DNA from 3 places in the Leptolyngbya sp. NK1-12 genome. Region 3 is predicted to be linked to each of the others. Evidence: predicted binding sites of a transcription regulator. Region 3 holds the regulator's gene; each other region holds the start of a gene.
The links. The regulator HrcA, encoded in region 3, represses chaperone genes, less so after heat shock. The targets are predictions, from matches to a motif close to ANTTAGCACTCNNNANTNNNGAGTGCTAANT.

Region 1 (10,395 bases), 690 kb from region 3:
TTTCTATTTGGCCTATTTGTGTTGCTGTTGCCCGTTGGCTTTGCTATTTTCAGCACCATTGGTAATCTTGTTACCACGTTTCTCAATTTTTCCGATGTTGGGGCTGAGTTTGTCTACGGTGAAAACTTTGCAGAACATTTCTTTGCCTTCAAGGTGATGTCTACCGTCATCTTTTTCTCTGGCGTGATCAGCCTGCTGTATTACTTTGGGATTTTACAAAAGGTGGTAGCGGCCATCGCTTCGGTAATGCGGCGAACGATGAAAACCTCCGGCCCTGAAACCACCTCTTGTTCGGCCAATATCTTTATCGGTCAAACCGAAGCACCCCTGTTGATTCGTCCGTTTGTGGGTAGGGTAACGCTATCTGCAGAGTTAGATGAGGAACTGCGGGCCGTCAAAGCCAAAGCCGAAGCCGAAGGAGTCGATGAACTGGCCCTGCCTAAAGAAGCCTTTTCTACGGCTAGTGACCCAATTGCCGCCCTCGCCGAAGGAGCGATTCAAGGGGTTCAGCTCGTGCTGTCCATTATCGCAATTTTAATTGTATTTCTTTCCCTGATCGCCCTAATCAACGCGATTTTGGGCTGGGCAGGTGGCCTGTTCGGGTTTCCGCAGCTTTCATTAGAGTTAATTTTGTCCTATCTCTTGTTTCCGTTGGCTTGGGTTATGGGTGTTCCTCTAGCCGACTGTAGTGCCGTGGCCGTATTTCTGGGCAAGAAGATTATTTTGAATGAATTCATTGCTTACTCAGCCTTGGCCGAGTCAATCAAAGCCAATCAAATTTCGGCTCGAGCTGCCGCAATTGCTACGTTTGCCCTCTGCGGTTTCGCTAATATTTCTTCTATCGGTCAACAGATTGGGGCGATTGGCGGCATGGTTCCCTCCCGTCGCAACGATGTGGCTCGATTAGGACCACGGGCAATGATTGCAGGTTCTCTCACCAACTTTGTGAGTGCCTGCATTGCCGGATTGCTGTTGGGGAGTGAACTTTAAAATCATGCGCATCTATCTTGCTGGGCCAGATGTGTTTTTGCCGGAACCATTGAAAATTGCTCGCGCCAAACAGGAAATTTGTCAAGCCTACGGATTTGTGGGTTTGTTCCCATTTGATGCCAACCTGGATCTGTCTAATCTATCGCCCTTTGAAATGGGGATTGCGATCTATACCAGCAACATTGAACTGATGGATAGCTGTGATTTGATCATTGCTAACATGACGCCATTTCGGGGTCCCAGTATGGATGTGGGTACCGCTTTCGAGATGGGCTATATGGCAGCCCAGGGCAAGCCAGTGTTTGGGTACACCAATGATGAACGGCTTTACACCCAGCGAGTCACAGTTAGTACTCCCGGATGGGATGCGAATGGCATGTCAATTGAATCGTTTGAGATGGCAGATAATCTCATGTTAGAAGGAGCAATTTTCACAAGCGGCGGTGTACTGACGCGTGAACAAATCAGCTCCGAGTTTTATTACACTGAGTTGAAAGTTTTTGAGACAACAGTACAATCGGCGGCAGAGCGTTTGTTGTATTGATGAGTTGTGTTGATTGATAGGTCTCATGGTTACTCCGAAGGTCAAAATTGTTCTCGATACTGATCCAGGCGGCGACGATTCCTTTGCGTTTCTGTGGTTACAAAGCTTGGCTAAGCAGGGATTGGCCGAAATTATGGCAGTCACGGCAGTAGATGGTAACGTTCACGCTAACTACACGTTTGCGGCTGCCTGCAAATTACTGCAACTCGGTGGATTTCCAGCAGTAGAGGTGGGACGCGGCGTTATTGGTGGCTCCGCTAAAGACGATGTGGAAGATGCAGGTGCGATTCATGGCGCAGATGGGATGGGTAATTTATCGAATACATTGCCAGCGCCTCATCAGGACTATGAAACGGCGCGCTATTCTGACGATGTGTTGATTGAGCAATTGCATGCAGCTCCAGGAGAAATTACCCTTGTAGCGATTGGCCCGCTCACCAATTTGGCAGCAGCGGAGCGAAAATCTCCAGGTGTTCTCAACCTTGCTAAAGAAATTGTGATCATGGGCGGTGCATTCTTGCATCCTGGCAATATTACACCGGAAGCCGAATTCAATATTGCCTACGACCCAGAAGCGGCTCAGCTTGTGTTTAAATCCTCTACGCGGCTGGTAGTGATTCCACTCGATGTAACCCGGCGGCTGATCTTCACGCCCGAAATGGCTCAGCAAATTAGCGCCGTGAATCCTGATAGTTCAATTGCCAAATTTATCATGGCACTCTGTCAATTTATGGTGGGAACGGCGATGGCATTTCGTGAAACTGGTGGTAGGCCAGGATTCTTAGTACACGATGCGGCAACGCTGGCCTATCTGTTTCATCCAGAGACGCTATTGTTTCGACGAGCACAAGTTGAAATCGAAACCAGCGGTGAATGGACACGCGGCAAAACCGTAATCGATCGCCGCCACTCTGCTAAACCCGATGCTAACGCTTGGGTTGCCCTGGATGTAGATGAGGTGAACCTGCTGGCGGTGATGGTGGAGGATTTGAAGCGGTTAGTGCAGGACGGTTGAGGTGAATAGGTGAGGTGAATAGGTGAGGTGAATAGGTGAGGTAAACAATGGCTTGATAACCTTTTCAGTAGCCTGCTGTGACTTTACGGATAGCTCGTGTGGCTTTAATAAAGTTAGGGCAACCCGTAGGAATAATTTCTTGAACTTTCAGTGAAGTTGAAAAAAAGTATTCTGGATTTGAAACGAAGTTTGCTACTTTACACGAAGTAACACTATGAACTTCCTCTGAGGCATAGTACGAGTTTTCGCTCTAACGTAGGTATTGCTATTTATTTAATGTTCAGTTTGAGATAAACCGAATGCAGGTGCATCTATCTTTGCAATCGCCTTTCGTATAGCCTGGAAAGGCAGCTTGAAAAGTGTACAATGAGCTTTCGACCATCAGAATTCGACCACCAGAATATGCGCTCTTACACGTTCTAGTTCCTAGTTCGAACTGTTTCTGGAGCCGTGTGACTCCTGTTTCTTGACGCGATATGTTGACGGAATTAGGTACCCAGCATTAACAGAGACAAAGCAGGTATTAATTATGCGAATTCTAGGTATTTTGCGGTTGTTCACAACTACCTTATTCAGTTGCCTTGGCATCGCTGATGTTGTCCAAGCGGGAACAGAATGCGGAATTGCCGCCTATTATGATCAGGGTGATCTGACTGCCAATGGCGAAGATTTTGACCCCAGTCAACTAACTGCGGCTCACCCCTGGTTGCCGTTTAACTCCTGGGTTACTGTAGTAGATCAACACACAGGTATTTCGGTAAAAGTACGGATTAACGACCGGGGTCCTTGGGACGGGGAACGAATTTTAGATATGACTCCAGCTACTATCAACGTGATCGATCCTCATCGGACTTCCGATCTGCGCCATGTTTGTATCCACTGGTGAGGTTGGTGAGGTCGTGGTGTCTTTCCCAATCCGCCTTTCCCAATCAATTCCTACACAACAGCAGTTTCTGTGGTGTCTAGAGGCTGATGCAGTTGCTGTAACTCATCCACAACTCTAGCTTTGCTAGCGAGTAAGTGGCTCTGGATGGCTTCTACTGCTGCTGCCGAGTGTCGTTGGGCGATAGCTTGATAGATTTGCCGGTGTTCAATGCGAATTTCTAGTACCTTGGGATTATGGCGGGTGGTCTGCACTCGCAGTAGCATCATTTTGTCAAATACCTGATCGAGCAGCGTCACCAGCCAGCGGTTTCCCGAACTTTCGGCAATCAAGCGATGAAACCCATAGTCGAGGTCGAGTAGATCCATCACCTTCAGGACTGGGGTTTGCTCTTGGACCAGTTGCTCAGCCTGCAAAACGTAGCCTTCGAGCTGCTGTAATTGTACCGAGTCGGCGTGTAGACACGCTTCAGCCACAGCCAGTTCTTCTAACGCCAATCGGCAATCATAAAGCTGGGCGGCATCGACGGCAGAAATGGTAGTGACTTGCAATCCTCCCAACCCATCGGCAGTGACCAAGCCGTCTTTTTGCAACTGCCGAATTGCTTCCCGGATCGGAGTGCGGCTGACCTGCAAGCGCTGGGCCAACTGAGTTTCGACTAAACGTTCCCCTGGGGGCAGATCACCGGATAGAATGCTAGCCCGCAATGCCTGATACGTTTGCTCATGCAGTGATTTGCTCCGCTGAATTGGCACTATCCCTGGGGTCATGCTTCTCCTCACTTAGCCGACATAGCGACATTCTAGAAGTTTTGCGGCGTTTTGCGGCTAGGGGGCAGCCGTCTCCTACTAATCAGTCTCCTACTAATCATAAGTTGTACAGGAATGGCCTGGATGAGGCTGATGTTTCCCCGCTCACGGTAATTTAACATTTATTACGAACTGGGAAAACTTGGGTAAAAGGCGTCAGGTAGGCGATGATTGACTGGAAAGCTACCTTTAATTCATTAGCTTGAAATTGATTGGTGTGAAAGAATTGGTGTGAAATTAGCAGATTTAATTACACCCGAAATGCCGGCTGGAACGGCGCTGTTTCTTCAGTGGGATGGGTATCATGTTTTTTCGATTCCCCAACGTGAGTTGGTGCGTGCGGATGATCGGGTCCGCTTTTTTGGGGTGGGCGGTAAGCGACAGGCCCAGGAATCGCTGATCGAGTGTGCTTTGCGAGAGAGCACCGAAGAAATTGGCGCAGTGGTTTCCCATCTAGAAAGCGCGACCCAAACCTACTTTCTGGCTGCCGATGGTAGCCTCAAAACCATTGATCTGGCCGATGAAATCCGACCTCGCTTGATTCTGGAAAAGCGGCAGCACTCTTCCCAGAGCAGCATGGCTCAGGATGCACCCTACTATCTAGTGGCATTTAATGCGCGCTTGTCAGGCAAACCCGTGCCGAGTAACGAAATTGCTGGGATTCTCTACCTCACTGATGTCCACCTTTCGCTGATTCGCCGCTGGAGTGGCCTGACGATGGCTGATATGCTGAGCCAAGGTGCCCAGATTGACGTTCAGCCTCATCAGGCCATCCACCAGTCCAGGATTCTAATTCCCCACGGCACGGCCAAATTTTTGATTCAGCAACTGCCAGCCTAGTTCATCCCACTTCTTCGTTCAGCCAGATTTCATTGCTGCCGTGATGGATGGTTTTCACCCACTTCAAGCGCTTGGGACGAACAGCCATTCGAGCCGTGGTGCTAGCCATTACAGGCAGCCAGTGCAGCATATACACCGTGCCAAAGACACTATTTGACAGGCCAGATGACCAGCTAGAAACGCGCATCAGCCGTCGTTTTGTCGGTTTGTGGCTTTGGGTCTCTGTGGTTCGCCGCATGCCTCGGATCATGCCAACGAAGGCAAACGCTGTTGCCAAGCTAGTGACCGGCATCAGCATCGGCGGACAGTTGCGCACCATCGCCATCAGAAAATCAGGTACCGCCGCCGTCGGCAGCACATACTGCGTGATCAAGAACATGAACAGATCGACTGTCTTGGTCGTACCCAGACGATTTTGGGCAATTAGCCGCCAGTAGTCGAGGTAGCGCTGGTAGCCGCCCTCGGCCCAGCGATTGCGTTGATGCCAAAGGCCAATCGCGTTGGTGACTCCCTCCTCGCCCACGGCAGGCAGCATCAGAAAATCAATGTCCCAGCGGTCGAGGTGCAGCCGCAGCGTCAGGTCAAGGTCGTCAGTAATGGTTTCCTCATTCCAGCCACCGCAGCGTTCTAGAGCCGTTCGCCGTACAAACTGACCGTTTCCCCGCAGTTCACCGATGCCACCAATCGCAATCCGCTGTTGCTGCACATAGCTGTCGAAGGCCATCTCGATCGCTTGCCCTTTGGTCCAGCCGTTGCTGAGAGCGTTAGAAATCGCCTTGCGCACCTGTACTGCGCCCACCTGCTCGCGCTCAAACAGGGGTAGCACCCGCCGCAGCAGATCCTGGGGGACCTTGGCATCAGCATCGAATACGGCAATAATATCGGCCTTGGTGCGCGACCAGACCTGATTCAGCGCCCCAGACTTACCGCCTCCCGCATTGGGCAGCCGCCGCACGACATGCAGATTGTCATATTCGCAGGCTAGCTTGTCCAGAACGAGCGGAGTATGGTCAGTGCTGTTGTCGTCGATCACCCAGAGATCATAGCGATTGCTGGGATAGTCGAGGCTGCAGAGGTCCCGGACTAGGGAACCAATCACCGCTTCTTCGTTCTTGGCGGCTACCAGAATTGACACATAGGGATAATCGGCCAGATTGTCGCTAGTGAGCGGTGCCGGCACAGGGATCGGACGAGCCAGCAGCACCCGTAGGGCGTGAATCCCCATCATGGTCGTCAAAACAATGACCAGCCACGATCCGTAGGTAGATAGGTGGAGTGCAATTGTGCCACTCCAGATCATGGTTAACGCAACGGCAGCCTTGCGGCGGCGTCCGGCAAAACCAAAGCTGAATCGGTCTTTGTCGATTTCAGAATCTAACTCGGGCGTGGCCAGGTCAGACAGATCAGACAAATCAGACAGGAGTGAGCTGATTGGCTCGCCGTAGGAATCGTTTTCTTGCCAGGAATTCCCCTGCATAGGTCATTTGATTGAGGAACCAGTACTTGTCTACACCTTTGAAGAAACTGGGGATGAGGTAACACCACACCGTACAGCCTTCACACACTGAAAGTTTGCCCTGCGATTGGCGATAAGCCTCCACCTGCTCGGATTCACGATAGAGTTCGTACAACCGACCCTCGATCGGAATGCCGGCTTGGGCGAAATGATAACAGGGCAATAGCAGTTCATCGTGGGGCGAAATGGCGATCACCGCATCCACTGCCTTACAGCGAGGATTGTTGGTGTCATTTCCCCCCGCTGCGATAAACGCTAGGGCAGCCCTATTGTAACCAACATTGTCATATTGCTTGGCGGTTGCTTCGATAGCGGCGGCAATCTCGGGTGTGGGGTTCTTCTTGCTGTTGTAGTTGCTGTGGGCCGTAAAGGCTGGATTCAGCCAAACCCGCACGCCCAACCGTGCTCCCAGAGCTGCGACTTCGCTAATCCGCTCGTAGTTTTGGGCCGTCACCGTATGGTTGAGTACCGGAAACTCGCCCAGCGATAGGGCCAGCTTCACCGAGTCCACCAGCGTATCGAAAATTTTGACGCCACGAGACTGGTCGTGAGTATCGGCATCGGGGCCATCCAACGAAAAATTGAGGAAATCCACTAGCCCTTGGATTTCTTTGGCCTTTTTGGGGTAGAGAATCGTGTTGGTCGTCATGCTGGTGACGAAGCCCTGCTGCTTTGCTTCAGCATAGATTTCGGCTACATCTGCACGCAGCAGTGGCTCTCCGCCAGTAAAGTCTACATACTTGACCCCCAGCCGTCTCAAATCGCGTAGGTTGTGCTGAATGGTTGCAAAGCTAGCCTCCTGCTTTGGCTCCAAGGCCCAGATATCGCAGAAGTGGCAGCGGGCATTACAGCGGTAGGTCAGATAGTAATTGGCAACGAGGGGCGGCATAGTCCTCCAGGTCTCCCAGGTAGATTAAGAACGAGACAATGAAAACCTTTCTGTAGGTGCGCAAATGTGCGCTTCGGGAAAAGGGCGGTGATGTGAAATCTCCTTCAAGGAGGTTGCAATTAGTTTACCAATGGAAATGGTACTTTATGAAGCAAATCTAAAGAAGCAGATCGAAAAACTGGCTCAGCTCTCTTTAGAAAGGGCGATGTCTAGCCTAGCTGGATATTGCAGACTATGGACAGGCTATAACCAAAACCGATGGCTCTGGGCGATTGCACCGTAGGGTGTAGAGCCGAGAGCTGCCGAATTCAAGCGCAATCCAGGTTTCGGGCGCAAGAATTGCAGATTATTGAATTAAAAAATATCGAAGATAAGTTTCCCTCTATGGCGGCTCGTGTTTCGATTGTGATCCCAACCTTGAATGAAGCGTCTGTTTTAGAGCGAACGCTGCGCTGTTTACATTCTCTCACGCCACCTGCTTGGGAGATTTTGGTGGTGGACGGCGGCAGTCAGGACGAAACCGTTACGATTGCTAAGACTGCCGATGTAGTTATTGTTACCAGTCCAGCCGGGCGAGCTGTTCAAATGAATCGGGGTGCAGAGGCCGCAACTGGGGATATTCTCTGCTTTGTACATGCCGATACGCTAGTGCCAGACGATTTGGTCACAGTCATCAAACAAACGCTGACCGATCCGAAGATCATCTGCGGTGGCTTTATCTCCCTCATGACCGGCGACCAAACCACGCGCTGGGGCATTTCGCTGCACAACTTTCTCAAAACCTACTACGCTCCCCTCTTATTTCGCCCCCATCGGTTTTTCCGGGGCCTGCGGCTATTGTTTGGCGACCAGGTGATGTTTTGTCGGCGGCAGGATTTTTGGCGCTGCGGCGGTTTTGATCCTGCTATACCGATTATGGAAGAGGCGGATCTATGCCTGAAGCTGAGTCGCTACGGTCAGATTCGGCAGGTAAATCGGGTTGTGCAGTCCTCAGACCGGCGGGTGGCGAAATGGGGTGCTTGGAAAGCTACCGGCATCTACACGGCAATTGGCGTGCTTTGGGGAATTGGAGTTCCCGCCCCTATCCTAAAGCGGTTTTATGAAGAGGTGCGTTGATTGAGCGCCCAGTCGTAGCTTAAATAGCGAATCGGCGTGGTGGCACTGAGCTGAACCGGGAATGCTAAATATTTTTGAACATACTGTGGAATTGAGTGGGAATGCTGAATAAAATCCTGCTGATACCACTGAAAGATCTTGCTGCAATACAGGACTGGTGGCTGATAGCGTACCTTTTGGGGATTGTTGATGAATCGCTGGGCATCTTCCTCTAGCTGGGCCTGCACCTGATCGGGCTGGTAAGCTTGATTCCGCAATAGCGGGCACCCTACTGCTGCACACACCAGGGCGAAATGAATGCGTGGGTCACGAAACTCAGGCCGAATGATCTGATGCTCGATCTGGTTCAACGTGTAAGAATGCCCACCCATTTGGTAAACCGGTTGTTGAAAAAATTGCAGAAAGGCAACCCAATTGGGAATGCCAAGAAATGTGGGCCGAATCGAACGGATGGGATACATCTCCAGGATCTGATCGATCACTAGCGCATTGTAGAGGTTTAACCAAAGCGCCAAGCGCAGATTTGGCTCGGATGCGTGGTTTAATTTCAGTTGGGCTATCTGATGCAGCCAATCTTTGAGCAACTGAGCTGAGGATTGCCAAGTTTGATAATCGACTCGGCCCTGAGCATCGACATACTGACGCAGCATCTGGTCCCATGGTACAAATTCAAGCATTGGTATTTCCCCCATACTCCATCAAAAACCGTTCAGTTGTTTGCTCGTGCACTACAAACCCCTGCCGTCGATAAAACTGATAGGCCGGATTTACGGCTAGTACTCGCAACCGTAGGGGCAACTGACGCTGCTTTGCTTCCGCGATCAACTGCTGCACAAGAAATGTGCCAATTCCCTGCCGCTGAAACTGAGGTAATAAGTAGAGCTTTGTTAATTGTAGATGAGTGGGATGACGTTCTATCGCTAAACAGCCAATATCTTGACCATCAAGTTGAATGATCTGGTGAGTGGACGGATCGATGGAGTCGTAGATGAGTGCCCGCTGATGATTGTCATCCCAACATCCCCAAGTCAACTCTACATAGGCTTGCATCGTTATTTTTGTCACGGCATAAATGAATTCAAAATCAGCTTCTAAAATGGAACGCAGAGTAATATTCATTTTGAAGTTGTATATTTTGAAGTTGTATATTTTGAATTGTATATACTGAAGCATGTTTAGCTCTCATCAGCAAGACAGGAGCAGAGAGCAATCCCCTCTCCTGTCGCCCTTTCAATCGATTCGTGCCTCAATTGGTGGAGCGATTAGCGTTCTAACACCGTCATGAATTTGCCTTTGGCGAAGGGAGCCGGAATGATTGGTGTAAACCGGACTCGGTCGGTGGCAATCCGCTTGACGTAGAACTCGTTGATCTGGTGCAGCACTTGATCTCGAGTGCCGATAATCCAGATTTGCGATTTCTCATCATCGAACAGGTTCAGCTCTTCGTTTAGTTCAGTAGTCATCGTTGGATAGCCTCGCTTGTTGAATTTCGAGAAGAAATCGCTCAAGGAATTGATGCCCTGACTACGGTTTGCATCAAGCGAAGCTATGACTAATTGCACTGAGCTACAGTACAATCAACACAGCCTTGCTCTCTGGTACCAACAGAGAGTCAGGTGAGCTGGTCCTTGCGTGCTGGTAACACCTTGGATCAGCGCCCCGGTTAGCCTTGAGCGGGCAGCCTAGCCTTCTTCCGGAGCTGAGAAGCACTAGTATCGCAAAGCATAAACCAATCCCTACAGAAACACAAGCGTGAGATTGTAATTGTTAACAATAAATGAATATAAATGAAC
Region 2 (10,395 bases), 380 kb from region 3:
AGGTATTTCGGGGGATTTTTCCGTTAATGTTGATCTGGGTTTCTGGATAGAACATGGCGAAGTTATAGGTCGCGTCAAAGATACGATGGTGGCAGGGAATGTATATACAGCTCTGAAGAATTTAGTGGAACTAGGCGGTGATGCAGAGTGGAATGGCTCCTGTTATACACCATCGGTGATCGTAGAAGGATTGTCAGTGACGGGACGTAGCTAGATTTGACAAAAATAATTTTTAAAAAATGTCAAATCAAAAGATATCGGTAAGAATGCCAACCAAATAAACAACCAAATAAATCAGAGTCAATGTTTCCACGCCATTGACTTCGATTTGTGATTTCATGCGCTCTATTGGCTGCATCAATTGGTTATTTCCCAGTGCGCGATACTAAAACTCAGCCACTCACTAGACCAGTTAACCCAAGCTCCTCGGCGGCGCGCTACGACCTTACGCAGTTGTTCAGCAAAATGTGACGAGTGACGGATGCCCCGTCAGAACCAGCGTTAGACAGCATCTATGTTTTTCTAGCCAACGGTATGCTGCTGCAAACGTCATGTGTAGAAACTTGCCCGAACCTACTCAGGTAATTGAAAATCTCCAGCAAGCTTCTCTTCTGACTGCCTCACTTCTCAGTCAGCCAGGATGTCAAATTGAGGGCAGTGGGCTGAGATGCAGTGGATTGAGATGGGGAGGATTGAGACAAAGTAGTATTCAGACCGGCAGGAGTGCTAATCACAACAGTAAGCGCTGTGAGCAGAGCGGTGACTAAAGCGCCAAAATCGTAGAACGACAATTTCTGGGGATGCATGGTTTGCTAGTGAATGTATGCAGATGATACGTCGGCTTTATGTAGACTCTGTGCAGATCGTAATGGGCAAATCTAGGTTGGTGAGGAGTATGACAAAACCGAATGGCTGTGGGGCTAACATCCTAGGCTGTTGAAGCGCTGATTGGCTCAGCCTCTATGAACGCTATCCTGGCACAGGATTTTTCTGACTCACCAGCATTTCTGCGCAATCTTTAACGAAAGTATGAGGTTTGTAAAGCCCAGGCATCAAACCGATTTGGCATCGTCTGACTTCGCTTTTTGGAGTCACCGTTCGGTAAACCGTACTCCCAAAGATAGAAGAACGGGTTGCAGTTGGGCCACTTGTCCGTTAAATTAGCACTCAGGAGTGGAGAGTGCTAATCTCGAAACTCAGGTTTGAGTATTGTGGGTTTTCAAAGCGACGAGATTGACACCCCAAATCCACCAGGAGTTGGGCTTATGTTGATGCTCGCCCTTTGGAGTGTTGAACTTGAGGATTGAGATTTTGAGTCCGTTGCGTTTATTCACTCAAAGTTGAGACCCAAGGTTCAAAGCTTCTAATCCTAGATTTGTATAGTTGGAGAATTCTTGTATGGCGGCTGTATCTCTGAGTGTTTCAACCGTTAAGCCTCTAGGAGATCGTGTTTTCGTTAAAGTCAGTGCTTCTGAAGAGAAGACCGCAGGCGGTATCTTCCTACCCGACACGGCTAAGGAAAAACCCCAGGTTGGGGAAGTGGCAGCTGTTGGCCCTGGTCGTCGTAACGATGATGGTTCTCGCCAAGAAATGGAAGTGAAAATTGGCGACAAAGTGCTGTACTCCAAGTATGCCGGTACTGACATCAAACTCGGCACTGAAGAGTATGTTTTGCTGTCGGAAAAAGACATTTTGGCAATCGTTGCTTAAAAAGTTTTGAGTTTTAAGTTTTGAGTTTTGAGTTGGATAAAGCTCAGAACTCAGGATTCAAAACTCGAAGCGACTTGAAGCTTGCAGACTGTTTGCAACTCGAAACTAAGAACTTAACACTCAACACTCAACACTGATTGAACGTTATGGCTAAGCGCATCATTTACAACGAAAATGCTCGTCGTGCCCTGGAAAAGGGAATCGATATTCTGGCGGAAGCGGTTGCGGTCACTCTGGGTCCTAAGGGTCGCAACGTGGTGCTGGAGAAGAAGTTTGGTGCTCCTCAGATTGTGAACGACGGTGTCACCATTGCGAAGGAAATTGAGCTGGAAGATCACATCGAAAATACGGGCGTCTCTTTGATTCGTCAGGCTGCTTCCAAGACCAACGATGCGGCCGGTGACGGAACCACGACTGCAACCGTACTGGCTCATGCGATGGTGAAGGAAGGTCTGCGCAACGTGGCTGCTGGCGCTAATGCTATTTCGCTGAAGCGCGGTATCGACAAGGCAACTGGCTTCTTGGTGGATGAAATCGCCAAGCATGCTCGTCAAGTTGAAGATTCCAAAGCGATCGCTCAAGTCGGCTCCATCTCGGCTGGTAACGACGAAGAAGTGGGTGCCATGATCGCTGAGGCGATGGAGAAAGTAGGCCGCGAAGGTGTGATCTCTCTGGAAGAAGGCAAGTCGATGACGACTGAGCTGGAAGTGACCGAAGGGATGCGTTTCGACAAAGGCTACATCTCGCCTTACTTCGCCACCGACACCGAGCGGATGGAAGCAGTACTAGATGAGCCTTTCTTGTTGCTAACCGATAAGAAAATCACGTTGGTGCAGGACCTGGTGCCGGTGCTGGAGCAAGTCGCTCGTTCCGGTCGTCCACTGCTGATCATTGCCGAAGATATCGAGAAAGAAGCCCTGGCAACGCTGGTGGTGAACCGCCTGCGGGGTGTGCTGAACGTAGCGGCTGTGAAGGCTCCTGGCTTTGGTGATCGTCGGAAAGCCATGCTGGAAGACATCGCCGTGCTGACGGGTGGGCAGGTGATCACCGAAGATGCTGGTCTGAAGCTGGACAACGTCAAGCTCGACATGCTGGGCAAGGCGCGCCGCATCACCATTACCAAAGACAACACCACGATTGTGGCTGAAGGCAACGAAGCTGCCGTGAAGGCTCGCTGTGAGCAAATCCGCCGTCAGATGGAAGAAACCGAGTCTTCCTACGACAAAGAGAAGCTGCAAGAGCGGTTGGCGAAGCTGTCGGGTGGTGTTGCTGTAGTGAAAGTTGGTGCAGCCACCGAAACCGAAATGAAAGACCGCAAGCTGCGCTTGGAAGACGCGATCAACGCGACCAAAGCGGCTGTAGAAGAAGGTATCGTTCCTGGTGGTGGTACCACATTGGCCCACATGGCTCCTGGTCTGGAAGAATGGGCTAAGGCGAACCTGGTGAACGAAGAGCTGATCGGTGCGCTGATTGTAGCTCGTGCCCTGTCGGCTCCGCTGAAGCGGATTGCTGAGAATGCTGGTCAGAACGGCGCGGTGATTGCTGAGCGTGTGAAAGAGAAAGACTTCAACGTCGGTTACGATGCTGCGAAGGATCAGTTCGTCGATATGTTCGAGGCTGGTATTGTTGACCCAGCGAAGGTAACTCGCTCGGCTCTGCAAAACGCTGCGTCTATTGCCGGCATGGTGCTGACCACCGAGTGCATCGTGGTTGACAAGCCTGAACCGAAGGATGCTGCTGCGGCTGGTGCTGGTGCCGGCATGGGCGGTGACTTCGATTACTAAGGCTACTAGAATCAAACCGGTGTAATTTCACCGCAATTTGATTGAATTGATTTGATTGAAATGAGCGATCGTCTTCTGTAATGGAGGCGATCGTTTTTTTTAATTTCAGTTGCTTACAGCCTTTTTCAGGCTAATGAAGTACGGAAAACGAGGTGCAGGGGCACTGCCCCACACCCCCTATGCCTCACATGAGTGAAAAACGCTGTATGTCATACGGAATCCGACTATAGAGTAACACTATAGAATGAAGGGATGGGACGCACAATTACGCTAAAAAATCACCTCAGTGACGAGGAACTCAAAGCTCGCTACCAAAGTAGCACCGACCCCGTTGAGTCGCGACGCTGGCACTTACTATGGTTAGTTTCACAACGATGGTATCTCCTCGATGCTGCTGAAAGTGTGGGTGTGAGCTATTCTTACGCTCGTAAAGTTGTTTACGCATACAACCAAGACGGGGTTGAAACGATTGCGAATCGACGACGAGGACGACAAATGACCCGTCGTGCCCTCTTGAGTGCGACGCAACAAGCAGAACTCGACCAAGCGTTGCAATCTCCTCCTGCTGATGGTGGGCTATGGAGTGGACCGAAAGTGGCACAGTGGATTGCCCAGAAAACAGGACGAGCGCAAGTTCACCCGCAGCGAGGATGGGATTACTTGCAACGACTTCACTACAGCGGGCAGCGCCCACGTCCTCGTCATGCCAACGCGGATGAGGCGGCTCAAACTGCCTTTAAAAAAACTTGCCGCACCGAGTCGAGCAGTTGAGACAAGCGTATCCAACGGCTCAAGTTGAAGTATGGGCATTTGATGAACATCGCTTGGGACTCAAACCGATTCTTCGTAAAGTCTGGTCGAAACGAGGACAACGCCCAATCGCAACAGTGCATCATCGCTATCAATGGCTCTACCTGTATGCGTTCGTTTGTCCTCACAGTGGATTGACCCAGTGGTTTATCCTCCCCAGAGTGAGTGTGGCTTGGTTCAACCGAGCCTTGCAGGAGTTTGCCGAAGCAGTCGGGGCAGGAGACAACAAACAGATCTTATTGGTGATTGATGGAGCTGGGTGGCATCGAGCTAAACAGGTTGTGGTGCCACAAGGCATTCATCTGGAATTCCTGCCTCCCTACTCTCCAGAGTTACAACCGGCCGAGCATTTGTGGCAATTGAGTGATGAACCGTTAGTCAATCGCAAGTTTGAGAACTTGGATGCACTCGAAGAAGCTTTAGCATCTCGTTGTAACATCCTTTCAGCCATGCCGGAAGTCATTCGTCGGCACACGCTATTTCACTGGTGGAAGGAGGCATAAAATAGTGTCACTTTACTACCCGGATTCCGTATCAGTTATTTCACTTGGATTAGCGTTAAAAAAATAAAGCGAAGGAGTTAATCCCTCGCTTGTGATTATTTGTTAGTAGATTAGACCGTTCTGCAAACGGATTACTGGTTAACAATCTGCCTGAACTAACCTTGCATCGCTTGCGGTGGCTTAACTCTAACCCAAATAGTTGGCTTCCGCTTCCAGCATCCGCACCAAATGCTCATCGCCTCTTGCCTTGGCCGCCTCTAAACGACGCTCCAAGTTTCTACGCAAGTTCGTGCGATGCAACTGTGCGGTTTCGGTCAAAATGCGCTGACGGTTTTTGTTCATCTTGAACATCCTTATAAGCTACTCTGTGCTGTCTAATAATTCTACAAACCAAACTAGCATAAATCCTGAAATGGTAGTTTATGTTACAGAATGGTTATTAAGTTTTGTTTCGCTATGGTGATCTAGCGCAGTCCCAGCCAGGTAAAGAAATCCTGGTGGGTGAACAATTCCAGAATCAACAGCGCCACAAACCCAATCATGGCAAAACGACCGTTGATGATTTCGGCGTAACTTGTCCAGCCAAAGGCAGGTTGCGGCTGAATGACAGGTTGTTCTTCAGAGGTTGGTACAGAAGAGGTTTGATCAGAATTCATAGGATTTAGCTGCGCAATTGGAACGGTGAACGGCAAAACTCGCAATCGCTCTACTTCAGATCTTATCTTTTGTTATGAGGAGCCATTCTTCGGCGGTGTCAATGATGCGATTTGGCGAAATTTCCAGGGCGATCAGAGTGGGACGATCAATCAGTAGGTAAGCTGTTTCGTCTCTGCGCCATGCCCGCTTCAACTCCTGCTCTGAAGCTGGAATCACCTGCCGCTGGCTATAGAAATTCAGCGACGGACGGTTATAGGGATAGGAGGTGTAGATTGGTTTACCGGCAGGAACATGAGTTTGAATCATCGCCGCCACTGGCTTAACCGGATAAGACTCTGCCAACTCCCAAGCCCAATGGGGAGAAGCCATCAGCAGCAGCAGGGCCAAATAGGTACCCCAAACCAAAATATTGATAAACTGCGGATTTTGCCGAGCCACCAGAAACGCAGCTATGCTGAACGTAGCGCCTGCGATCGCCAGAATTAAACCCAAATCGCTTTCTGCCGGAGCGGCCCAACCGATAAAATAGGCTGCTCCCAGCCAACCCACAGCAGCTAAGATGCTGAAGCTAGCTAACCAGGCTGGAGAATAGGCATCTGGCAGAAACTGCTGAACCCCAAGCTGCTTGCCCTGCTGCCACATCTCGGCCAGTTGGGCACCCACGATCAAAGCCAAGGCCGGAAACAGCGGCAAAATGTACCACGGCAATTTGGTCGCCATCAGGGAAATGGCAATCAAGTAAACGCTGCCCCAAAGAATAGCCAGCTTGGCCCAACTCCAGTTGCGGTTGCTCCAGACTAAGCGACAGCCTGCTGGGAGAAACAGAATCCACGGCGCAGCCTTCAGCAGCTCCAACAGGTAGTACCAGACGGGTGCACCATTTCCTTCCACATCGGTCCAGATGCGTTGCAGCGACTGGTCTACCAAGTTGTTACCCAAGAAAGCCTGGCCATAATGCAGCCATTGGGCACCATACCAAGCGATGGCCGGAACGCTGCCCAGTAAGATCCCTAACCACAGATAGGGCTGCTGAAGCAAGCGCGGCGTATCCCAGACCAAAAATAGCAGTGCAATGCCACCCAACAGCACCGCCACTAGAATGCCTTTAGTGAGGCAGAGCAGGCCAAAGGCCAGTCCCGCTCCCAGCAAGTAGCCATAATGGCCCCGCGCCCGCAGCAAACACCAAATCATCAGGAGGAAGAAACACAGAATCGCGCCATCCAGCATGGCAAACCGACCATTGCGCACCACCGTTAGCGAAGTTAGGTAAACCACTGTGGCAAACAGAACCGGCAACCGTCCGTGAAACACCGCTCGACCAATTCCGTAAAATAGCGGCACGGACAGAATCGTGAAAACAGCGCTGGGCAAGCGGGCTGTCCATTCATTCACGCCTGCAATGCTGTAAAGCCCAGCAATCAGCCAGTGCATCAGGGGCGGTTTGTTGAAGTAGGGTTCACCCCAGAGGGTTGGATGCAGCCAAGTCAAGGAACCTGCCGGAGCCTGCCAAATTTCACGGGCTACCTGGGCCACCAGTCCTTCGTCCCAGTCCTTGAGGGGGACATTCCCTAAATTCAGCGTTAACAAAAGGGTCGCAGCCAGAGTCAACCCCAGCATCCACAAGCGGTCAACCGCGGCTTTATTTCGCCGCCACACAAAAGCAGGTTGCTTTACGTCACCGTTCATTGCTATTTATCTCGTCGTCTCCACGTTCATTCGCTCAATCGGATTGATTTGGACTAGGATTTAGGACTCCTCTTGGGTAAGCCGCAACTGGACATAGACCAGCATCAGCGTGATGCCTAACAGCAGGGTTGTCGCTGCCGCGGCATAGCCCAGATCAAACTGAGCGAAAGCTTGATTGTAGATGTAAAACACGAGCAGGTTCGTCGAATTTAGCGGTCCACCGCCCGTCATGACATAGGGCTGCTCGAAACTGCGGAGAGTAAAAATCACGGTGGTGATAGTAGCAAACACAAGCGTGGGACGCAATCCAGGTAGGGTAATGTAGCGGAACTGCTGCCAAGCATTGGCACCATCAAGGGCTGCCGCTTCGTAACGGCTGGTAGGAATGGTCTGCAAGCCAGCTAGAAATACCACTAAGTTAAAGCCAAGCTGCTTCCAAATACTGAACAAAATCAGCACCGGCATGGCCCAAGTGGGATCGCCCAGCCAAGCAAGCGGAGTAATCCCAAGCCGAGCCAGCAGCGCATTGACTACGCCATCGGTTTGAAACAGCCAGCGGAAACCCAAACCCACCGCTACTAGTGAAGTAATCGATGGAATGAAGTAAGCGGTCCGCAAAAACGCCCGCAGTGCCACGGTGCGATCCAGCAGGGCCGCCAGTGCGAGTGGAATTACGAGACTAGGGATGACGGTAGCCACCGTGAAGTAAATTGTATTACCCACCACTTGCCAAAACTCTGGATCGGTGAACAAACGGCTGTAGTTTTTCAGCCCCACCCAATGCACGCCAGCGCGAGTAAAGCTGCCGCTCGTAAAGCTGAGGTAGCCCAAGTAGGCAATTGGGTAAAGCACAAAAACGCTGAGCAGAATCAGAGCGGGTGCCAGAAACAGCCAAGCCAGCAATGTGTCACGAGAGAGAGGGGCAGGAGTGGCCAATTTCATTCAACTTGAGACAGAGCCTTAATCAATAGCAGTGTAACGGCATCGGTGCGTAGGCAGTAGCTGATCTGAGGATAATTCTTAGTGCCTATTGAAGCGGCGACTTATCCACATCGCCCAACTGGATTCAATGGCATCATAGGTAAGCATTGCTCACGTACCTAACACACCTATACAAAACAAATCCGACGATGTCAGAGCCAGTTGCCGCCCAAGACTATTTCAGCACTCCTGCCAGTTTGGTTTATCCCGATGTTGTGCCTTCCGGTGATATCTTCTCAGCACCGTTGAAGCTGGGGCTAATGGCCTCTGGTAGTGGCAGTAACGTCGAAGCGATTGCGAGCGCGATTGCCGCTGGTAAACTGAATGCCCAAATTCAGGTCGTGGTTTACAACAATCCTGATGCCACCGTGGCCGCCCGCGCCGATCGGTTAGGGTTGAGCAAAGTGTTGTTGAATCATCGTCACTTTGCTAGCCGCGAAGCGCTTGATCAGGCGATTGCCGAAACCATGCGGCAGCATCAGGTCGAGTGGGTCATCATGGCGGGCTGGATGCGGATCGTAACTGAAGTCTTGATCGAAGCGTATCCCAACCGAATTCTCAATATTCATCCCAGTTTGCTGCCGAGCTTTCCCGGTGCCCATGCAATCGAGCAGGCCCTGCAAGCAGGCGTCAAAATTACCGGCTGCACGGTTCATTATGTCGAGCTGAAAGTAGACAGCGGCCCGATTATCGTTCAAGCTGCTGTTCCTGTATTGCCTGATGATACTCCCGAAACCCTGCATCAGCGGATTCAGGTGCAAGAGCACCGCATTTACCCGATGGCAATTGCTTTGGCGGCAGGACAGGTAGAAGCAGGCGGCTAAACCTTTGAGCGGTCGGTCAAGATTTCGTAGCCGTCTTCGGTGACGAGTACGGTGTGTTCAAACTGAGCCGAGAGCGAGCGATCTACCGTTACCACGGTCCAGCGGTCAGATAGGGTACGGGTATGTTTGGAGCCAGCGTTGAGAATTGGCTCAATTGCTAGGGTCATGCCTGCTTTGAGGCGGACATTGGGCAATTCATGCGTGCGGAAGTTAAACACCGACGGTTCTTCGTGCAAATTCCGACCGACGCCATGTCCGGTAAACTCTTCCACGATTTTGAAACCGTTGGCTTCGGCATGATCTTGGATCGCGCCCGCAATGTCCAACAGGTACTTACCGGCTTTGACCTGCTCAATTCCTTTGAATAGCGTTTCTTCGGCCACCCGAATCAGCTTGGCGGCGGCTGGGTTCACCTCACCGACGGCAATCGTGATGCAGGAATCACCGTGAAAGCCTTCGTAGTAGGCACCTGTATCCACCTTGAGCACATCGCCTCGGCGGATCACTTTCTTGCGGCTGGGAATGCCGTGGACCACTTCCTCGTTGATGCAGGCGCAAATCGAGGCCGGAAAGCCGTGATAGCCCTTGAAGCTGGGGGTGGCTCCCATCTCCCGAATTCGTTTTTCGGCATAGGCATCGAGGTCGGCGGTAGTCATGCCGGGTTCTACTAGCGCCTCAATTTCCTTTAGCACAGTGGCGACAATCGCGGTAGAGCGCCGCATAATTTCAATTTCTTGAGGCGATTTAATTTCAACACCGCGTCGCTGCCGTTTGACACGAGGAGTCGGAGATTTCGGTAACAGGTTTGTGAGGATATTCATGCAAGAACCCAGAGTGTGAAGCGCTAGTTTTGAGGCACCTTGTCTATCCTATCAACTTCTTTACCCTGCAAGGCTGCACTTACCAATGGGGTAGGGTGGCCGGGTGGGGTTGTTCCAGTGGACGATGCTCTAGCTGACAATAGGGACGGGTATAACAGAGGGGCCGTTCCAAGGCGTGTCGTTCCAGAAAGTCCTGATCGTTCATCACCGCTTCGGTAGGGCCATCGTAGACAATTTCTCCTTGACTCAGCACAATCGTGCGGCTGCATAAATCCAAAGCTAAATCCAGATCGTGAGTAGCAACGAGTTGGGTCAGCGGTAAATTTTGCAGCAAATAAATGAGTTGACGCCGCGAGCGTGGATCTAACTGGGCCGTGGGTTCATCCAAAACCAAAATCTGCGGCTGCATGGCGAGCACACCGGCGATGGCGACCCGCTTTTTTTCGCCACCGGATAGGTTACTGGCGTTCCGACTGGCATAGTGTTCTGGGTTTAGCCCGACCGCATACATGGCATGTTCAGCCCGATGGGCCAATGCTGCACCGCTCAAACCCTGGTTGCGAGGACCGAAGGTGATATCTTCCCAAACCGTCGGCATGAAGATTTGGTCGTCTGGGTT
Region 3 (10,395 bases):
TCCAATTCGCGAAATTAATCGTCCGCTTTATCGGCAAAATGACCCCGAAAAGGTGAAGGCGCTGATGGAGTCGATTCAGCAGATTGGGCTACAGGAACCGATTGATGTACTAGAAGTAGATGGCAAGTATTACGGGTTTTCAGGCTGCCATCGCTATGAAGCTTGCACTCGCCTTGGGCATGAAACGATTCGCTGTAATGTGCGGCGTGCTCCCAAGTCAGTGCTGAAGATGCACTTAGCTTAATTAGTCCTAGTTAATTAGTTCTAGTTAATCAGTTCTAGCACTCGCTCAGTTCTAGCAAGAAGAACAGAAAACAAGAAAATAGAAACCGATGAAAAAGTAGAGATACATTCACGGCATCTCTACTATCAAGGTTGGTTTATTAAGTGGCTAGGGTCAAATGGCCAAACCTACTCGGAGCGCTTAGCTTTTAATCTCGTTTCCTATGTGTTTCTTAAACCCAAGAGAACTAGATAGCTAAACCTTTGGATCTTCTGCGTTGACTTCAGGAACCACATCCGGGCGCTGCTTATCTTCCCAACCCGGCGGACGCTTTGAGTTGTACCAGGCAATCGAACCAATGGTGACAGCGGCAATGAAACCAACGACGTAAACTGCTGTGAAGGCCCACGGGAAAGAAGAAGCTTCACCGGTTGCAACTTGCAGAAGTAGAGTCATGTTTAACCCAGCTCCCTTTACATTCTTTAATACTGTACTGCATTCACTCTACCGCATCTCTATTGCTCTCACCTCTCTCCTGATCGGTATTTGCTAGTTCAACCCTTATGTAGATGAATTCGTAACCGACCCTGTAAAGGAAACCTGTAGAGACACAGTCAGCTTGTCTGCAACAGCAAATTGTAGAGAAGGCTAGGGATTCGTCGCCGGAGCAGCCACCGGGGGTGGGGGAGCGGGTTCAGGAATGGTGGGAACTGGAGGCGGAGCAGGTGGGGGTGGCTCAATAATGGGGGCTTCAACTGCCGGAGCAGGTTCGGCAACCGGAGGTTCAACGGGAGCTAGCGGGGGAGCAGGTTCGGCTGGAGCCGTGGCTGCCGGAGGAGCTGATTCGGCTGGCGGGGGAGGGGCTGATTCGGCTGGAGCCGGCTCACTAGACGACCCAGAGCTGTCGCTGGAGGAGTCATCACCGGAATAGGAATCATAGGAGTCTGACGAATAGCTGTCTGACGAATAACCACTGCCCGAATCACTCCAGCTTCCTTGGTTACTACTGTCGTTGTCGCTCCATTCCTCACTGTTGCCGCTGCCGCCCGATGGATAAGGATTGTCGCTGGCATAAACCCGTTTGGGCTTCACAGGCTGGGCCTTAATACTGCCCTCATGGGATTCAATATCGGGAATGTCGGGAAACTCTTCTACCGGCATGTCTTCGGTCGCTTCAATCATGAAGTCGTACCAGGTGAGGGCGGCAGTACTGCTTTGGCCCCACGTAGGGCTGCTGTCGTCGTTGCCTAACCAAATTCCAGTCACAAGCTGGGGAATATAACCCACAAACCACAAATCGCGCCGCTTCTCTGATGTGCCCGTCTTGCCAGCCACAGAGCGATCGGGCAGATAGGCATTGCGTCCCGTGCCACTTTGCACCACCCCTTCCAGCATCCAGGTCATGATCGAAGCGCTATCCGCATCTAGAGCACGTTGGGGTTGGAATTCAGCTTCGTAGATCAGCTTGCCAAAGCGGTTATAGACGCGGGTAATGCCGTGGGCTTCGACGTAATTGCCCTGATTCGCAAAGGTACCGTAGGCGTTTGTCAGCTCCAGCAGGTTCACTTCTGAGGTGCCCAAAGCCAAGGAGTAGGCAGGCAGCAGATTGGATTTGATGCCCATCTTTGTCGCCAGATCGACTACAGGATCAAAGCCCACATCCACCAACACTTTCACCGCCACAATATTGATCGAGGCAGTGAGGGCGTCTTTCATCGACACTGAGCCACGATAGTTCTTGCCGTAGTTTTGCGGTTCGTACCCATCCACCACATATTTGCCGTCGATGTAGCCCCGGTAAGGCGAGAATCCAGCCGCAATCGCCGCAGAATAGACAAATGCTTTGAAGGTAGAACCAGGCTGACGTTGGGCTTGGGTAGCGCGGTTAAACTGACTCTTACCGAAATCATCCCCACCTACCAAAGCTTTAATTTCGCCGGTGCGCGGGTCAATCGAGACTAGAGCCGCCTGCTCAAACGCCTCTCCCGGACCGTAATTTTCAATCGCGTAATTGACAGTCTCCTGGGCTAGCTTTTGCCATTCTAGATTCAGCGTGGTTTCTACCGTGAGGCCGCCCAGCTCTAATTCTTCTGCCGAGACATAGTTAGGCAACTGCTGCTGGATGTAGGAGGTGAAGTAGGGCGCTTCGCTCTTGATATACTTTTGCTCGCCCGGTTTGACCGCAATCGGGCTGGCTTTAGCTGCCTCCATTTCTGCGGCTGTAATAAACCCGACATCAAACATCCGCTCCAGCACAATGTCGCGGCGACGACGGGCTACATCGGGGTTAATCAACGGCGAATAGTCACTCGGAGCAGGAGCCATGCCAGCAATCATCGCCATTTCGCCTAAAGTGAGCTGATCGACGGTTTTGCTGAAGTAAATCCAGGCGGCATCGGCCACACCGTAAGCCCCCGAACCCAGGTAGACCAGGTTCAAATAGCGCTCCAGAATCTGCTCCTTACTCAGCTCCCGCTCCATTTTCTGGGCCAGTAAAGCCTCCCTTAGCTTGCGGCCAATGCTGCGCTCCTGATCGAGAAACACAATCCGCGCCAACTGCTGCGTGATCGTACTGCCCCCCTCGACCACATCCCGCGCCAATACGTTCCTTAACGAAGCGCGAACAATCGCATCGTAGTCTACTCCGCTATGCTGATAAAAGTCTTGATCTTCGGACGCGATAAACGCGTCCGCTAAATCTTTCGGCATGCGTTGCAGGCTGACTTTCTCACGGGTTGCCGGACCTACTTGCTGCAAAATCGTGCCGTCGGCAGCTTTGATCGTGAGGGAGCCAGTCCGAACATAGGTCAGCACATCCGAGGTATTGGGGAGATCGCGATTGATTGCCTCAATGGCACTCCAGGCCGCAATAGCTGAACCGCCCAGGCCCAAACCCAAACCCACAATTCCCCAAGCCCACCAGCGTTGATAGAGGGGGCGGTTTCCGTCAGAGCCAGGCTCCTTGAGAGTTTGCCAAATCCCATCTAGGCTTGTTCTCGCCCGCTCTGGCAACACCATCCCCAGCTTTTTTCCTCGCATCTGGGACTTGTGGCCATTGGACTTATGCCCATTCGGTTGAGTAGACGAATCGGTCGAGTCGGAAGTCGCTGAAGGGGTAGGAGAATTCCGATTGGATTTTGAGATTGCTCTCAGCTTAGTTAGAAAGTCTGTCACTGCAATGCCTCACAAACCACTACACGTGAGTTGTCCTCACTGGAATCCTCGCTGCCTAGGACGTCGCATAGGGCAAACCTGATGTCTGTACCGCCTGTCCATACCGCTAGGAAGGCAAAAAATCGGGCATCATAGCCGGAAAATGAACCAACCTTGATATAACTTCATCCAAAGTTAGTCTCTTTTGAGATAAAACGCAACCGCAGCGCCTTGCTGCTTCAGCAAAAATCGGGTAATCATACGCCTGCGTGTCCTAACGCCAAAGCAGCTACCAACATGCCTAGAACCAAAAACGGCTGAGCGCTGGCCTGGTATTTAACATCGTTCTTCAGCGGATCCCGCAGGAAGTACATATCCTGGAACGTAATCTGGGGAATAATCAGCAAGATCAACAGCACCGCGTAAAGATTTTGACCAATTCCCATTAAGTAAGCAGCGATACCTGATTGGAACACATCGATCATCAAAACGCAGATCCAGGCCGCCGTTGTAATCCCAAACATGACCGGCAAGGACTTTAAGCCAAGCTGCTGGTCGCCCTCGACGCTCTTGAAATCGTTAACCACGGCAATGCCCAAGCCAGCCAAGCTATAAAACAAGGTCAGCAGCACAATCGTCCAATTCAAGTCGCCAAACAAGGCGTGGCCAGTCCACCAAGGCAGCGCAATATAGCTCGCACCCAGGGCATAGTTCCCTAACCAGCCGTTTTGCTTCAGCTTTAGCGGGGGAGCCGAGTAGATGTAGGCCAGAAAAGCACCGCCAATTGCGATTGTGGTAATGGTAGGAAACTCATGACCGGCCCAAACATCCAGCCCATAGGCCAAGACAATTCCTGCTCCAAGTAAGATCAGAACCTGGGCTACCACCTGCGGTACCGAAATTGCCCCTGAGGGAATCGGGCGATAGGGTTCGTTGATTGCATCAATTTCGCGATCATAGAAGTCATTTAGGGTTTGGGTGTAACCCGTCATCAGTGGCCCCGACAGCAGCATACAGGCCGCCGCAATCAGCACATTCTCGATTGTCCAGGTGAAATGGCCAGAAGAAGCAGCGCCACAAACCACACCCCAGATCAAGGGAATCCAGGTAATCGGCTTCATTAACTGCAAGCGGATCTTCCAAATCGAGGTTTCTCCGGGCTGCGCTCCCTTCATGCCCAGAAGCTGGCGGGCTTTGGCGTTACGATCGGCCGCCATTGCGTCAGGTGCCCCATTCGCCACGGTTGAGGCATTGGTCGAAGCACTGTTGGATTCTGGAGTTAGTAATGGCTCAGACATGGTGACCAAGGTAATGTCGCTGGGATAAACAGCGTGTCCAATCTACTAGACTACCGCATTATTGTGAGCCGCTCTGAAGCCAAGTTTGCACTTCAGCCGCTCTGCTGCCCCTACTCCTGACTCAACGCCTCAGACAGGTAGTTGGCTGCTGCTTCCACAATCGCAATCGCGTTCTCATACACCATGCGAGTCGGCCCCAGCATGCCCACACTGCCGACAGGCACCGAACCGCGCTGGTAGGTGGCCGAAATCAAGGCGCAAGTCCGCATCGGTTCCAGCGGATTTTCTGCCCCAATCCGCACCGTAACTCGTCTGCCAGACTCATCCAGCCCAGTCGTATCAAAAATCAGCGGCCAGAGCTGGTCAGTTTCCGACTCTAGCACCTGCAGGATTGTTTGCACCTGCTGCACTTCTGAAAACTCTGGCTGGCGTCGCAATAGCTCAGCTACGCCTCGAATCAGGATTTGGGTGGAAACCGAGAGCTGACAGCGGCGGTTCAGTTCGGCCATTGAGGTGCGCAATAATTCACCATAGCGTTCAAACTCGCGGCCCAGCTCACTCCAATCTAGGATGGCAATTTCGCCCAGCGTGCGGCCTTGCAAATGAGCGGTGAGGAAATTAGAGAGAATTTGCAGTTCCCGGTCAAGATGGTCAGCATCACTGGCTTGATCTGAGCCATGATCCGGATCTGGCTGGGGCAACGACATCAGCGTGGACTGGGTTTGGTAGGAATCCAACACAACAATCAGCATGGCGCGCCCCGGATCGAGCTGCACGAGCTGCAAATGGCGCAGTTGGGACTGACTGGTTTGGGGCACCGTGATCAGCGCAATGTAGCCACTCAAAGTAGATAAAATCTGAGCCGCTTCCCGCAGCAGCGCTTCGATGCTCAATTCTTCCCAGTTGAGCTGGTCCGACAGAATCTGATCCACCTGTCGCGCCACCGTATCTGAAGGTGTCACGAGCTGATCCACATAAATCCGATAGCCCGAATCTGAAGGCACCCGTCCCGCTGACGTGTGGGGTTGATACAGCAGGCCAGATTTTTCCAGATAGCCCATCGCGTTGCGAATCGTAGCCGGACTGACTCGCGGATTAAACTCGTCTACCAACGCTTCAGACCCTACCGGGCGAGCAGTGGCAATATAGTGACGAACTGTGGCTCCAAGCACCTGTTGTTGACGAGCGCTGAGCTTGAATGGCGTGGACATAGTAGAAACAATAAACAGATTTATTTATCGAGCAGATTCTAAATTCAAATCCAGCCAGATTTAGATTGATCTATCCAAACCTACTGAACCAGTGATGCTAGCACCTATGACACTACTGTAATCGGGTTGAGCTGGTTTTGGGGTGCCGTTTGTTCGGTTTCGGCAAAGCATGCGCCTTGTTTCGAGCTTCAGTTCAGCCTTGGGTCAGCCTTGGGTCAGCCTCAGTAGCGAGCAAGGGTGGAATCCACAACTGCCGCATATTCCTCAATTCCACCAGTCACGTTTTTGACACAGGTAAAGCCTTGATGCTGTAACCATTGACACATCTGAGCGGAACGAATTCCGTGATGACACAGCACAATAGTTTCGGCATGGGGGTCAAACTGGGTCTGAATCTGTTCCGACCAATTCGCGAATTGACTCAAGGGCAAGTTAACAAATCCGTCAATTTTGACAATCGCCACTTCATCTGGCTCACGTACATCAATCAATTGGAGACCAGGCTGGGTTGTCATCCGCTCTGCTAATTCGGTAACGCTGATGGCAGCAATGGGTGGGTTGGAGGCTGAAAACATGTAGGCTTCTAAGAGGTTTTAAAGTTTTAAATGTGTGTCTTACTTATTCAACTTATCGGGTGAATTCCCCTGCTGCAAGTCTGAACTAATCTGAACTCTCGGTTTTGAAGGATTCTAAAATTGGATTCAGTCCTCTGATTGACCATCTGATTAGCGATTGGCCTAATCATCAAAATGTCAATCCCCCGTTGTATCCGCTATGATCGCAAACTTAAGAGGAGGACTCGTGTATTCTCTGAGCTGCTATCCGCAAGCAGTTAAGTATCGCCAACTTTAAAAATGGGTTGAAGTGCGGATGCCCGTACTTGTTTTTAGAGCGCATTATATGGGCTGTGGTAGAGGAGAGTTTGTCATGCTGAATAATATGCTGAATAAACTGGTTCAAGCGATTGTAATCACCTCCGCTGTCTACTTGACCATGCTCGTTAGTCAGCCTCAGCGGCCTGAACTGTTCATCGAAATGCAACAGCGAGTGAAGGTAGCTCAGTTTGAACATTTTTTAGCCGTCGTGATTGACTTCCTGCGCGATCCAGTTCAAAACCGAGCTTAACCGTCCATTCATCACCGACATTACCGACATTACCAGCATCATCTACTGGGCGATCTGCTGAATTTGCTGATTGAAATAATCCACCCTGTAGTTTAACTGCTGAGCAATCTGCAACCCCTGCTGAAAAGCCGCCAGCGCTTGAGGGTTGTCTCCCCGATCGCGGTGGAGCTGTCCCAGTTGATCATAGGTCGTCATCATGCCAAACGAGTTGTAGGACTGGCGTTCTACATCCAGCAAGAGCTGGTAAACAATCAGGGCGTCATCAAGGCGGTTCAGCGAGCGATAGAGGGTTGCCAGTTTAGAGAGCGCATCACTGGCATAGGCATATTGCTGCACCGAGCGAGCCGCCGCAAACGCTTCCTGGTAATTTGTAGCGGCAAAGTCAGGCCGATTCAGCAGCACATAGCTATCGGCAATGGCAATTTTAAGCGCCGGAATCGGCACAAAGTTATTTTGCTTTTGATAGGATTCCACCAACTGCTGCTGCGCAGTAATCGCCAGTTCCGGCTGGTTGTTTTGTTTGTAGATGTACGCCAACTTTTCCAGCGCCGTCACTTCAGTCGCTCGATCGCCAGTTGAGCGGGCCAGGGTCAGCAACTCCTCGTAGGCGAGGGCAGCGTTGGGGTAGTCAAACCAGCCAAGATGCTGTTCGGCAACGGCGGTTAAAATTTGCTGCTGCTGAGCCGTATTTTGCTGCTGTTTAGCCCGCTCTAGCAATTTTTGATAAAGCGCTACCGACTGGTTCCGCGCTCGCACGGTCTGGTAGGCTTGGGCCAGGGTCAACAGCAGGTCATAGTTAGGTTCCGGCTGAGTCGACACTTCCTGCTCGATTTGCTCTAGCCGCAGGGTAATAAAGCGCAATTCGGTGGCCTGACTTTCTCGCCATGCCACTTCTCCAACTCGCGTCAGGGCAGCCACTTCTTCTTCGGGGCCTAGATACCGCCGCAGCCGCAATTCCCGATTCCATAGCTCCAAGGCCCCCGGTAAATCACCCGCCTGTAATTTTGCTTCAGCTTGGGCTTGCAATTCATTCAAGGCCGCCCGCAGCACATTTTTTTCCTGGGGATTGAGGGGCCGATCCACCACCATTTCTGGCAGCAGCGGATCGGGCTGGGGTTCGAGGGGATTGAGGACGGTGCCATCCGGGACGGGAGCGGGGGGGAGGGGCGGAGAAGAAGAAGAGGGGGGAGAGGAGGGAGATGGCGTAGTCTCGGTACTTTCAGGAGCGGTTTCGGGGGTGGGTTCCAGGTTAGAAGGCGTTTGAGCATAGCTGACAGAGCCAATCAGAGGCAGCAGGAATCCAAGCGTTACCATACTCCGCCGCCAGTTTTTTAGACTTGTTTGAACACTCAACTGCCGATAGCGCAGGAACCTAAAGCAAAGTTGTAGCATTGGGCTTGTCTTGAATGAACTTGAATGGGCTTTGATTGAATAAGCTGAGTTAAAAGGCCGGATTAATCCGGAAAATCAATTGCCCTGACTAGGGAACCATCTCGATGGTATGACATAATCAGTTGCAGTTTTGTTGCGACTTCAAGCACAGTTCCAGTGAGGGTGAGAGCGTGAAAGTCTTGGTAGTTGGCAGCGGTGGGCGCGAACATGCCCTTGCTTGGAAGCTTTTGCAGTCTGAACGGGTGCAAGAGGTATTTTGTATTCCAGGAAATGGCGGCACAGCCACACTGCCCCGCTGTCGCAATTTGGCCTTGTCTAGCACAGATTTTGAAGGCATTGGCCGATTTGCCTTGGTTAATAATATTGGGCTAGTTGTGGTGGGTCCGGAAGCACCTTTAGCCGCCGGGATCACTGATTACCTGCAAAGTCAGGGTCTAACAGTATTTGGTCCTACGCAGGCGGGTGCTCAAATTGAGGCCAGCAAAGCTTGGGCAAAAGCCTTGATGCAAGAAGCTAAAATTCCCACCGCCGCCGCTCAGGTATTCACCACAGCAGAACCGGCAATTGCCTATGTCAAAACCACTGGTGCCCCGATTGTGATCAAAGCCGATGGCTTAGCCGCCGGAAAAGGCGTCACGGTTGCCGCCACGATTGAGGAAGCGATTGAAGCGATTGAAGCTGCCTTTGGTGGTCAGTTTGGCGCTGCCGGACAGCAAATTGTGATCGAAGAATGCCTGAATGGACAGGAAGTTTCGGTTCTAGCGATCACCGACGGAATCACAATTCGGCCCCTTTTGCCTGCTCAAGACCACAAGCGAATTGGCGAAGGCGATACTGGCCCCAATACGGGCGGCATGGGAGCCTATGCCCCCGCTCCGATTATTTCACCCGCTCTGATGGAGCGGATCCAACAGGAAATTCTTGAGCCAACCCTGGCGGCTCTGCGAAAACGCGGCATCGACTATCGGGGTGTCCTGTATGCGGGGTTGATGATTACGCCAGAAGGCAATCCCAAAGTGATCGAATTCAACTGCCGCTTTGGCGATCCAGAGACCCAGGCTGTTTTACCCTTACTCGAAACACCACTCGATGCAGTTTTGTTAGCTTGCGCCCAGCAAAAACTAGAGCAACTGCCACCCTTGAGCTGGAATTCGGGAGCAGCCGTTTGTGTAGTGGTGGCCGCCCAGGGCTATCCGGGCAGCTATCGCAAAGGGGATGTGATCGGCGGCATCAGTCAGGCCGAAACAGCCGGGGCTACCGTATTTCATGCTGGCACTAAACTGAAGCAACAGCAGGTGGTGAGCGATGGAGGGCGAGTTTTGGGCGTTACTGCTGTTGGCCCGTCAATTCGGGAGGCTTTGACGCAAGTTTATGCCGCGATTGAGTGCCTCCAGCTTGAAGGAATGTACTATCGCCGCGATATTGCTCACCGAGCCGTGAACTATACAGACAATCCTCAACTGAATCCCACTCAACGCTAGATCTATTTCTATGCAGTCTATTGATCTGCTCTATATCAATGGAGAGCGGCGTCAATGGAGCACCCATCTGAGCCAGATAGAGCAATCTAGAGCAAATGTCAATTTGAGAATCGATCTCTTTATTGACACTTCAATTTTGAATAAAGAGGTAGTGCTTAAACGCTCTTCCTGCGTGATCCCCACTAGAATGTTGAAACTCTGCAAATCATGTTGTGGGAAATTATCAGGGTGTCTCGTGTGTTGAACTCAAGGAGCTGGTAGTGCTAGGCCAACTCTTCCTCTGATTTGGATACACTCCTTCTTGATACTTTTAGATACTTTCCGTATCTGAAGAGCGGGTAGACGTAGATAATTAGTAGACAAATCAATAGTGTTCCAAAGTGTTCCAAACTTCGATTTTGCTCTCAAACCTGACGAGGTTTCGAGCAAGTCGCCCATTGCTCTTCAGCAAGCAAATTCGAACCTCCAGCCTCGAATATCTCTTCTGGCAGCAGCACTTCAACCAGTTTTCA

Region 1: a site for HrcA is predicted at 2,790-2,820, ahead of HJG54_RS11800 (septal ring lytic transglycosylase RlpA family protein). Genes of this name have one in related genera too.
Region 2: a site for HrcA is predicted at 1,159-1,189, ahead of groES (co-chaperone GroES). Genes of this name have one in related genera too.

What each region holds. Positions count from the first base shown of each region.
Region 1 covers NZ_CP053586.1:2,813,542-2,823,936, forward strand. The annotation lists gene HJG54_RS11785 (NupC/NupG family nucleoside CNT transporter) at 1-990, shown strand, start outside; gene HJG54_RS11790 (nucleoside 2-deoxyribosyltransferase) at 995-1,534, shown strand; gene HJG54_RS11795 (nucleoside hydrolase) at 1,560-2,549, shown strand; gene HJG54_RS11800 (septal ring lytic transglycosylase RlpA family protein) at 3,079-3,435, shown strand; gene HJG54_RS11805 (GntR family transcriptional regulator) at 3,486-4,202, opposite strand; gene HJG54_RS11810 (NUDIX domain-containing protein) at 4,473-5,081, shown strand; gene HJG54_RS11815 (glycosyltransferase) at 5,083-6,558, opposite strand; gene HJG54_RS11820 (radical SAM protein) at 6,494-7,486, opposite strand; gene HJG54_RS11825 (TIGR04283 family arsenosugar biosynthesis glycosyltransferase) at 7,745-8,602, shown strand; gene HJG54_RS11830 (DUF547 domain-containing protein) at 8,584-9,279, opposite strand; gene HJG54_RS11835 (GNAT family N-acetyltransferase) at 9,272-9,721, opposite strand; gene HJG54_RS11840 (hypothetical protein) at 9,865-10,065, opposite strand.
Region 2 covers NZ_CP053586.1:2,506,900-2,517,294, forward strand. The annotation lists gene HJG54_RS10415 (TldD/PmbA family protein) at 1-214, shown strand, start outside; gene HJG54_RS10420 (hypothetical protein) at 621-806, opposite strand; gene groES (co-chaperone GroES) at 1,399-1,710, shown strand; gene groL (chaperonin GroEL) at 1,857-3,494, shown strand; gene HJG54_RS10435 (helix-turn-helix domain-containing protein) at 3,747-4,265, shown strand; gene HJG54_RS10440 (IS630 family transposase) at 4,262-4,807, shown strand; gene HJG54_RS10445 (hypothetical protein) at 4,994-5,149, opposite strand; gene HJG54_RS10450 (chlorophyll a/b-binding protein) at 5,272-5,463, opposite strand; gene HJG54_RS10455 (ArnT family glycosyltransferase) at 5,519-7,150, opposite strand; gene HJG54_RS10460 (carbohydrate ABC transporter permease) at 7,211-8,092, opposite strand; gene purN (phosphoribosylglycinamide formyltransferase) at 8,281-8,955, shown strand; gene map (type I methionyl aminopeptidase) at 8,952-9,776, opposite strand; gene HJG54_RS10475 (energy-coupling factor ABC transporter ATP-binding protein) at 9,856-10,395, opposite strand, start outside.
Region 3 covers NZ_CP053586.1:2,122,709-2,133,103, reverse strand. The annotation lists gene HJG54_RS08720 (ParB N-terminal domain-containing protein) at 1-244, shown strand, start outside; gene psb35 (photosystem II assembly protein Psb35) at 479-679, opposite strand; gene HJG54_RS08710 (penicillin-binding protein 1A) at 872-3,397, opposite strand; gene chlG (chlorophyll synthase ChlG) at 3,634-4,674, opposite strand; gene hrcA (heat-inducible transcriptional repressor HrcA) at 4,785-5,885, opposite strand; gene HJG54_RS08695 (rhodanese-like domain-containing protein) at 6,107-6,460, opposite strand; gene HJG54_RS08690 (hypothetical protein) at 6,813-7,010, shown strand; gene HJG54_RS08685 (tetratricopeptide repeat protein) at 7,053-8,324, opposite strand; gene purD (phosphoribosylamine--glycine ligase) at 8,573-9,883, shown strand.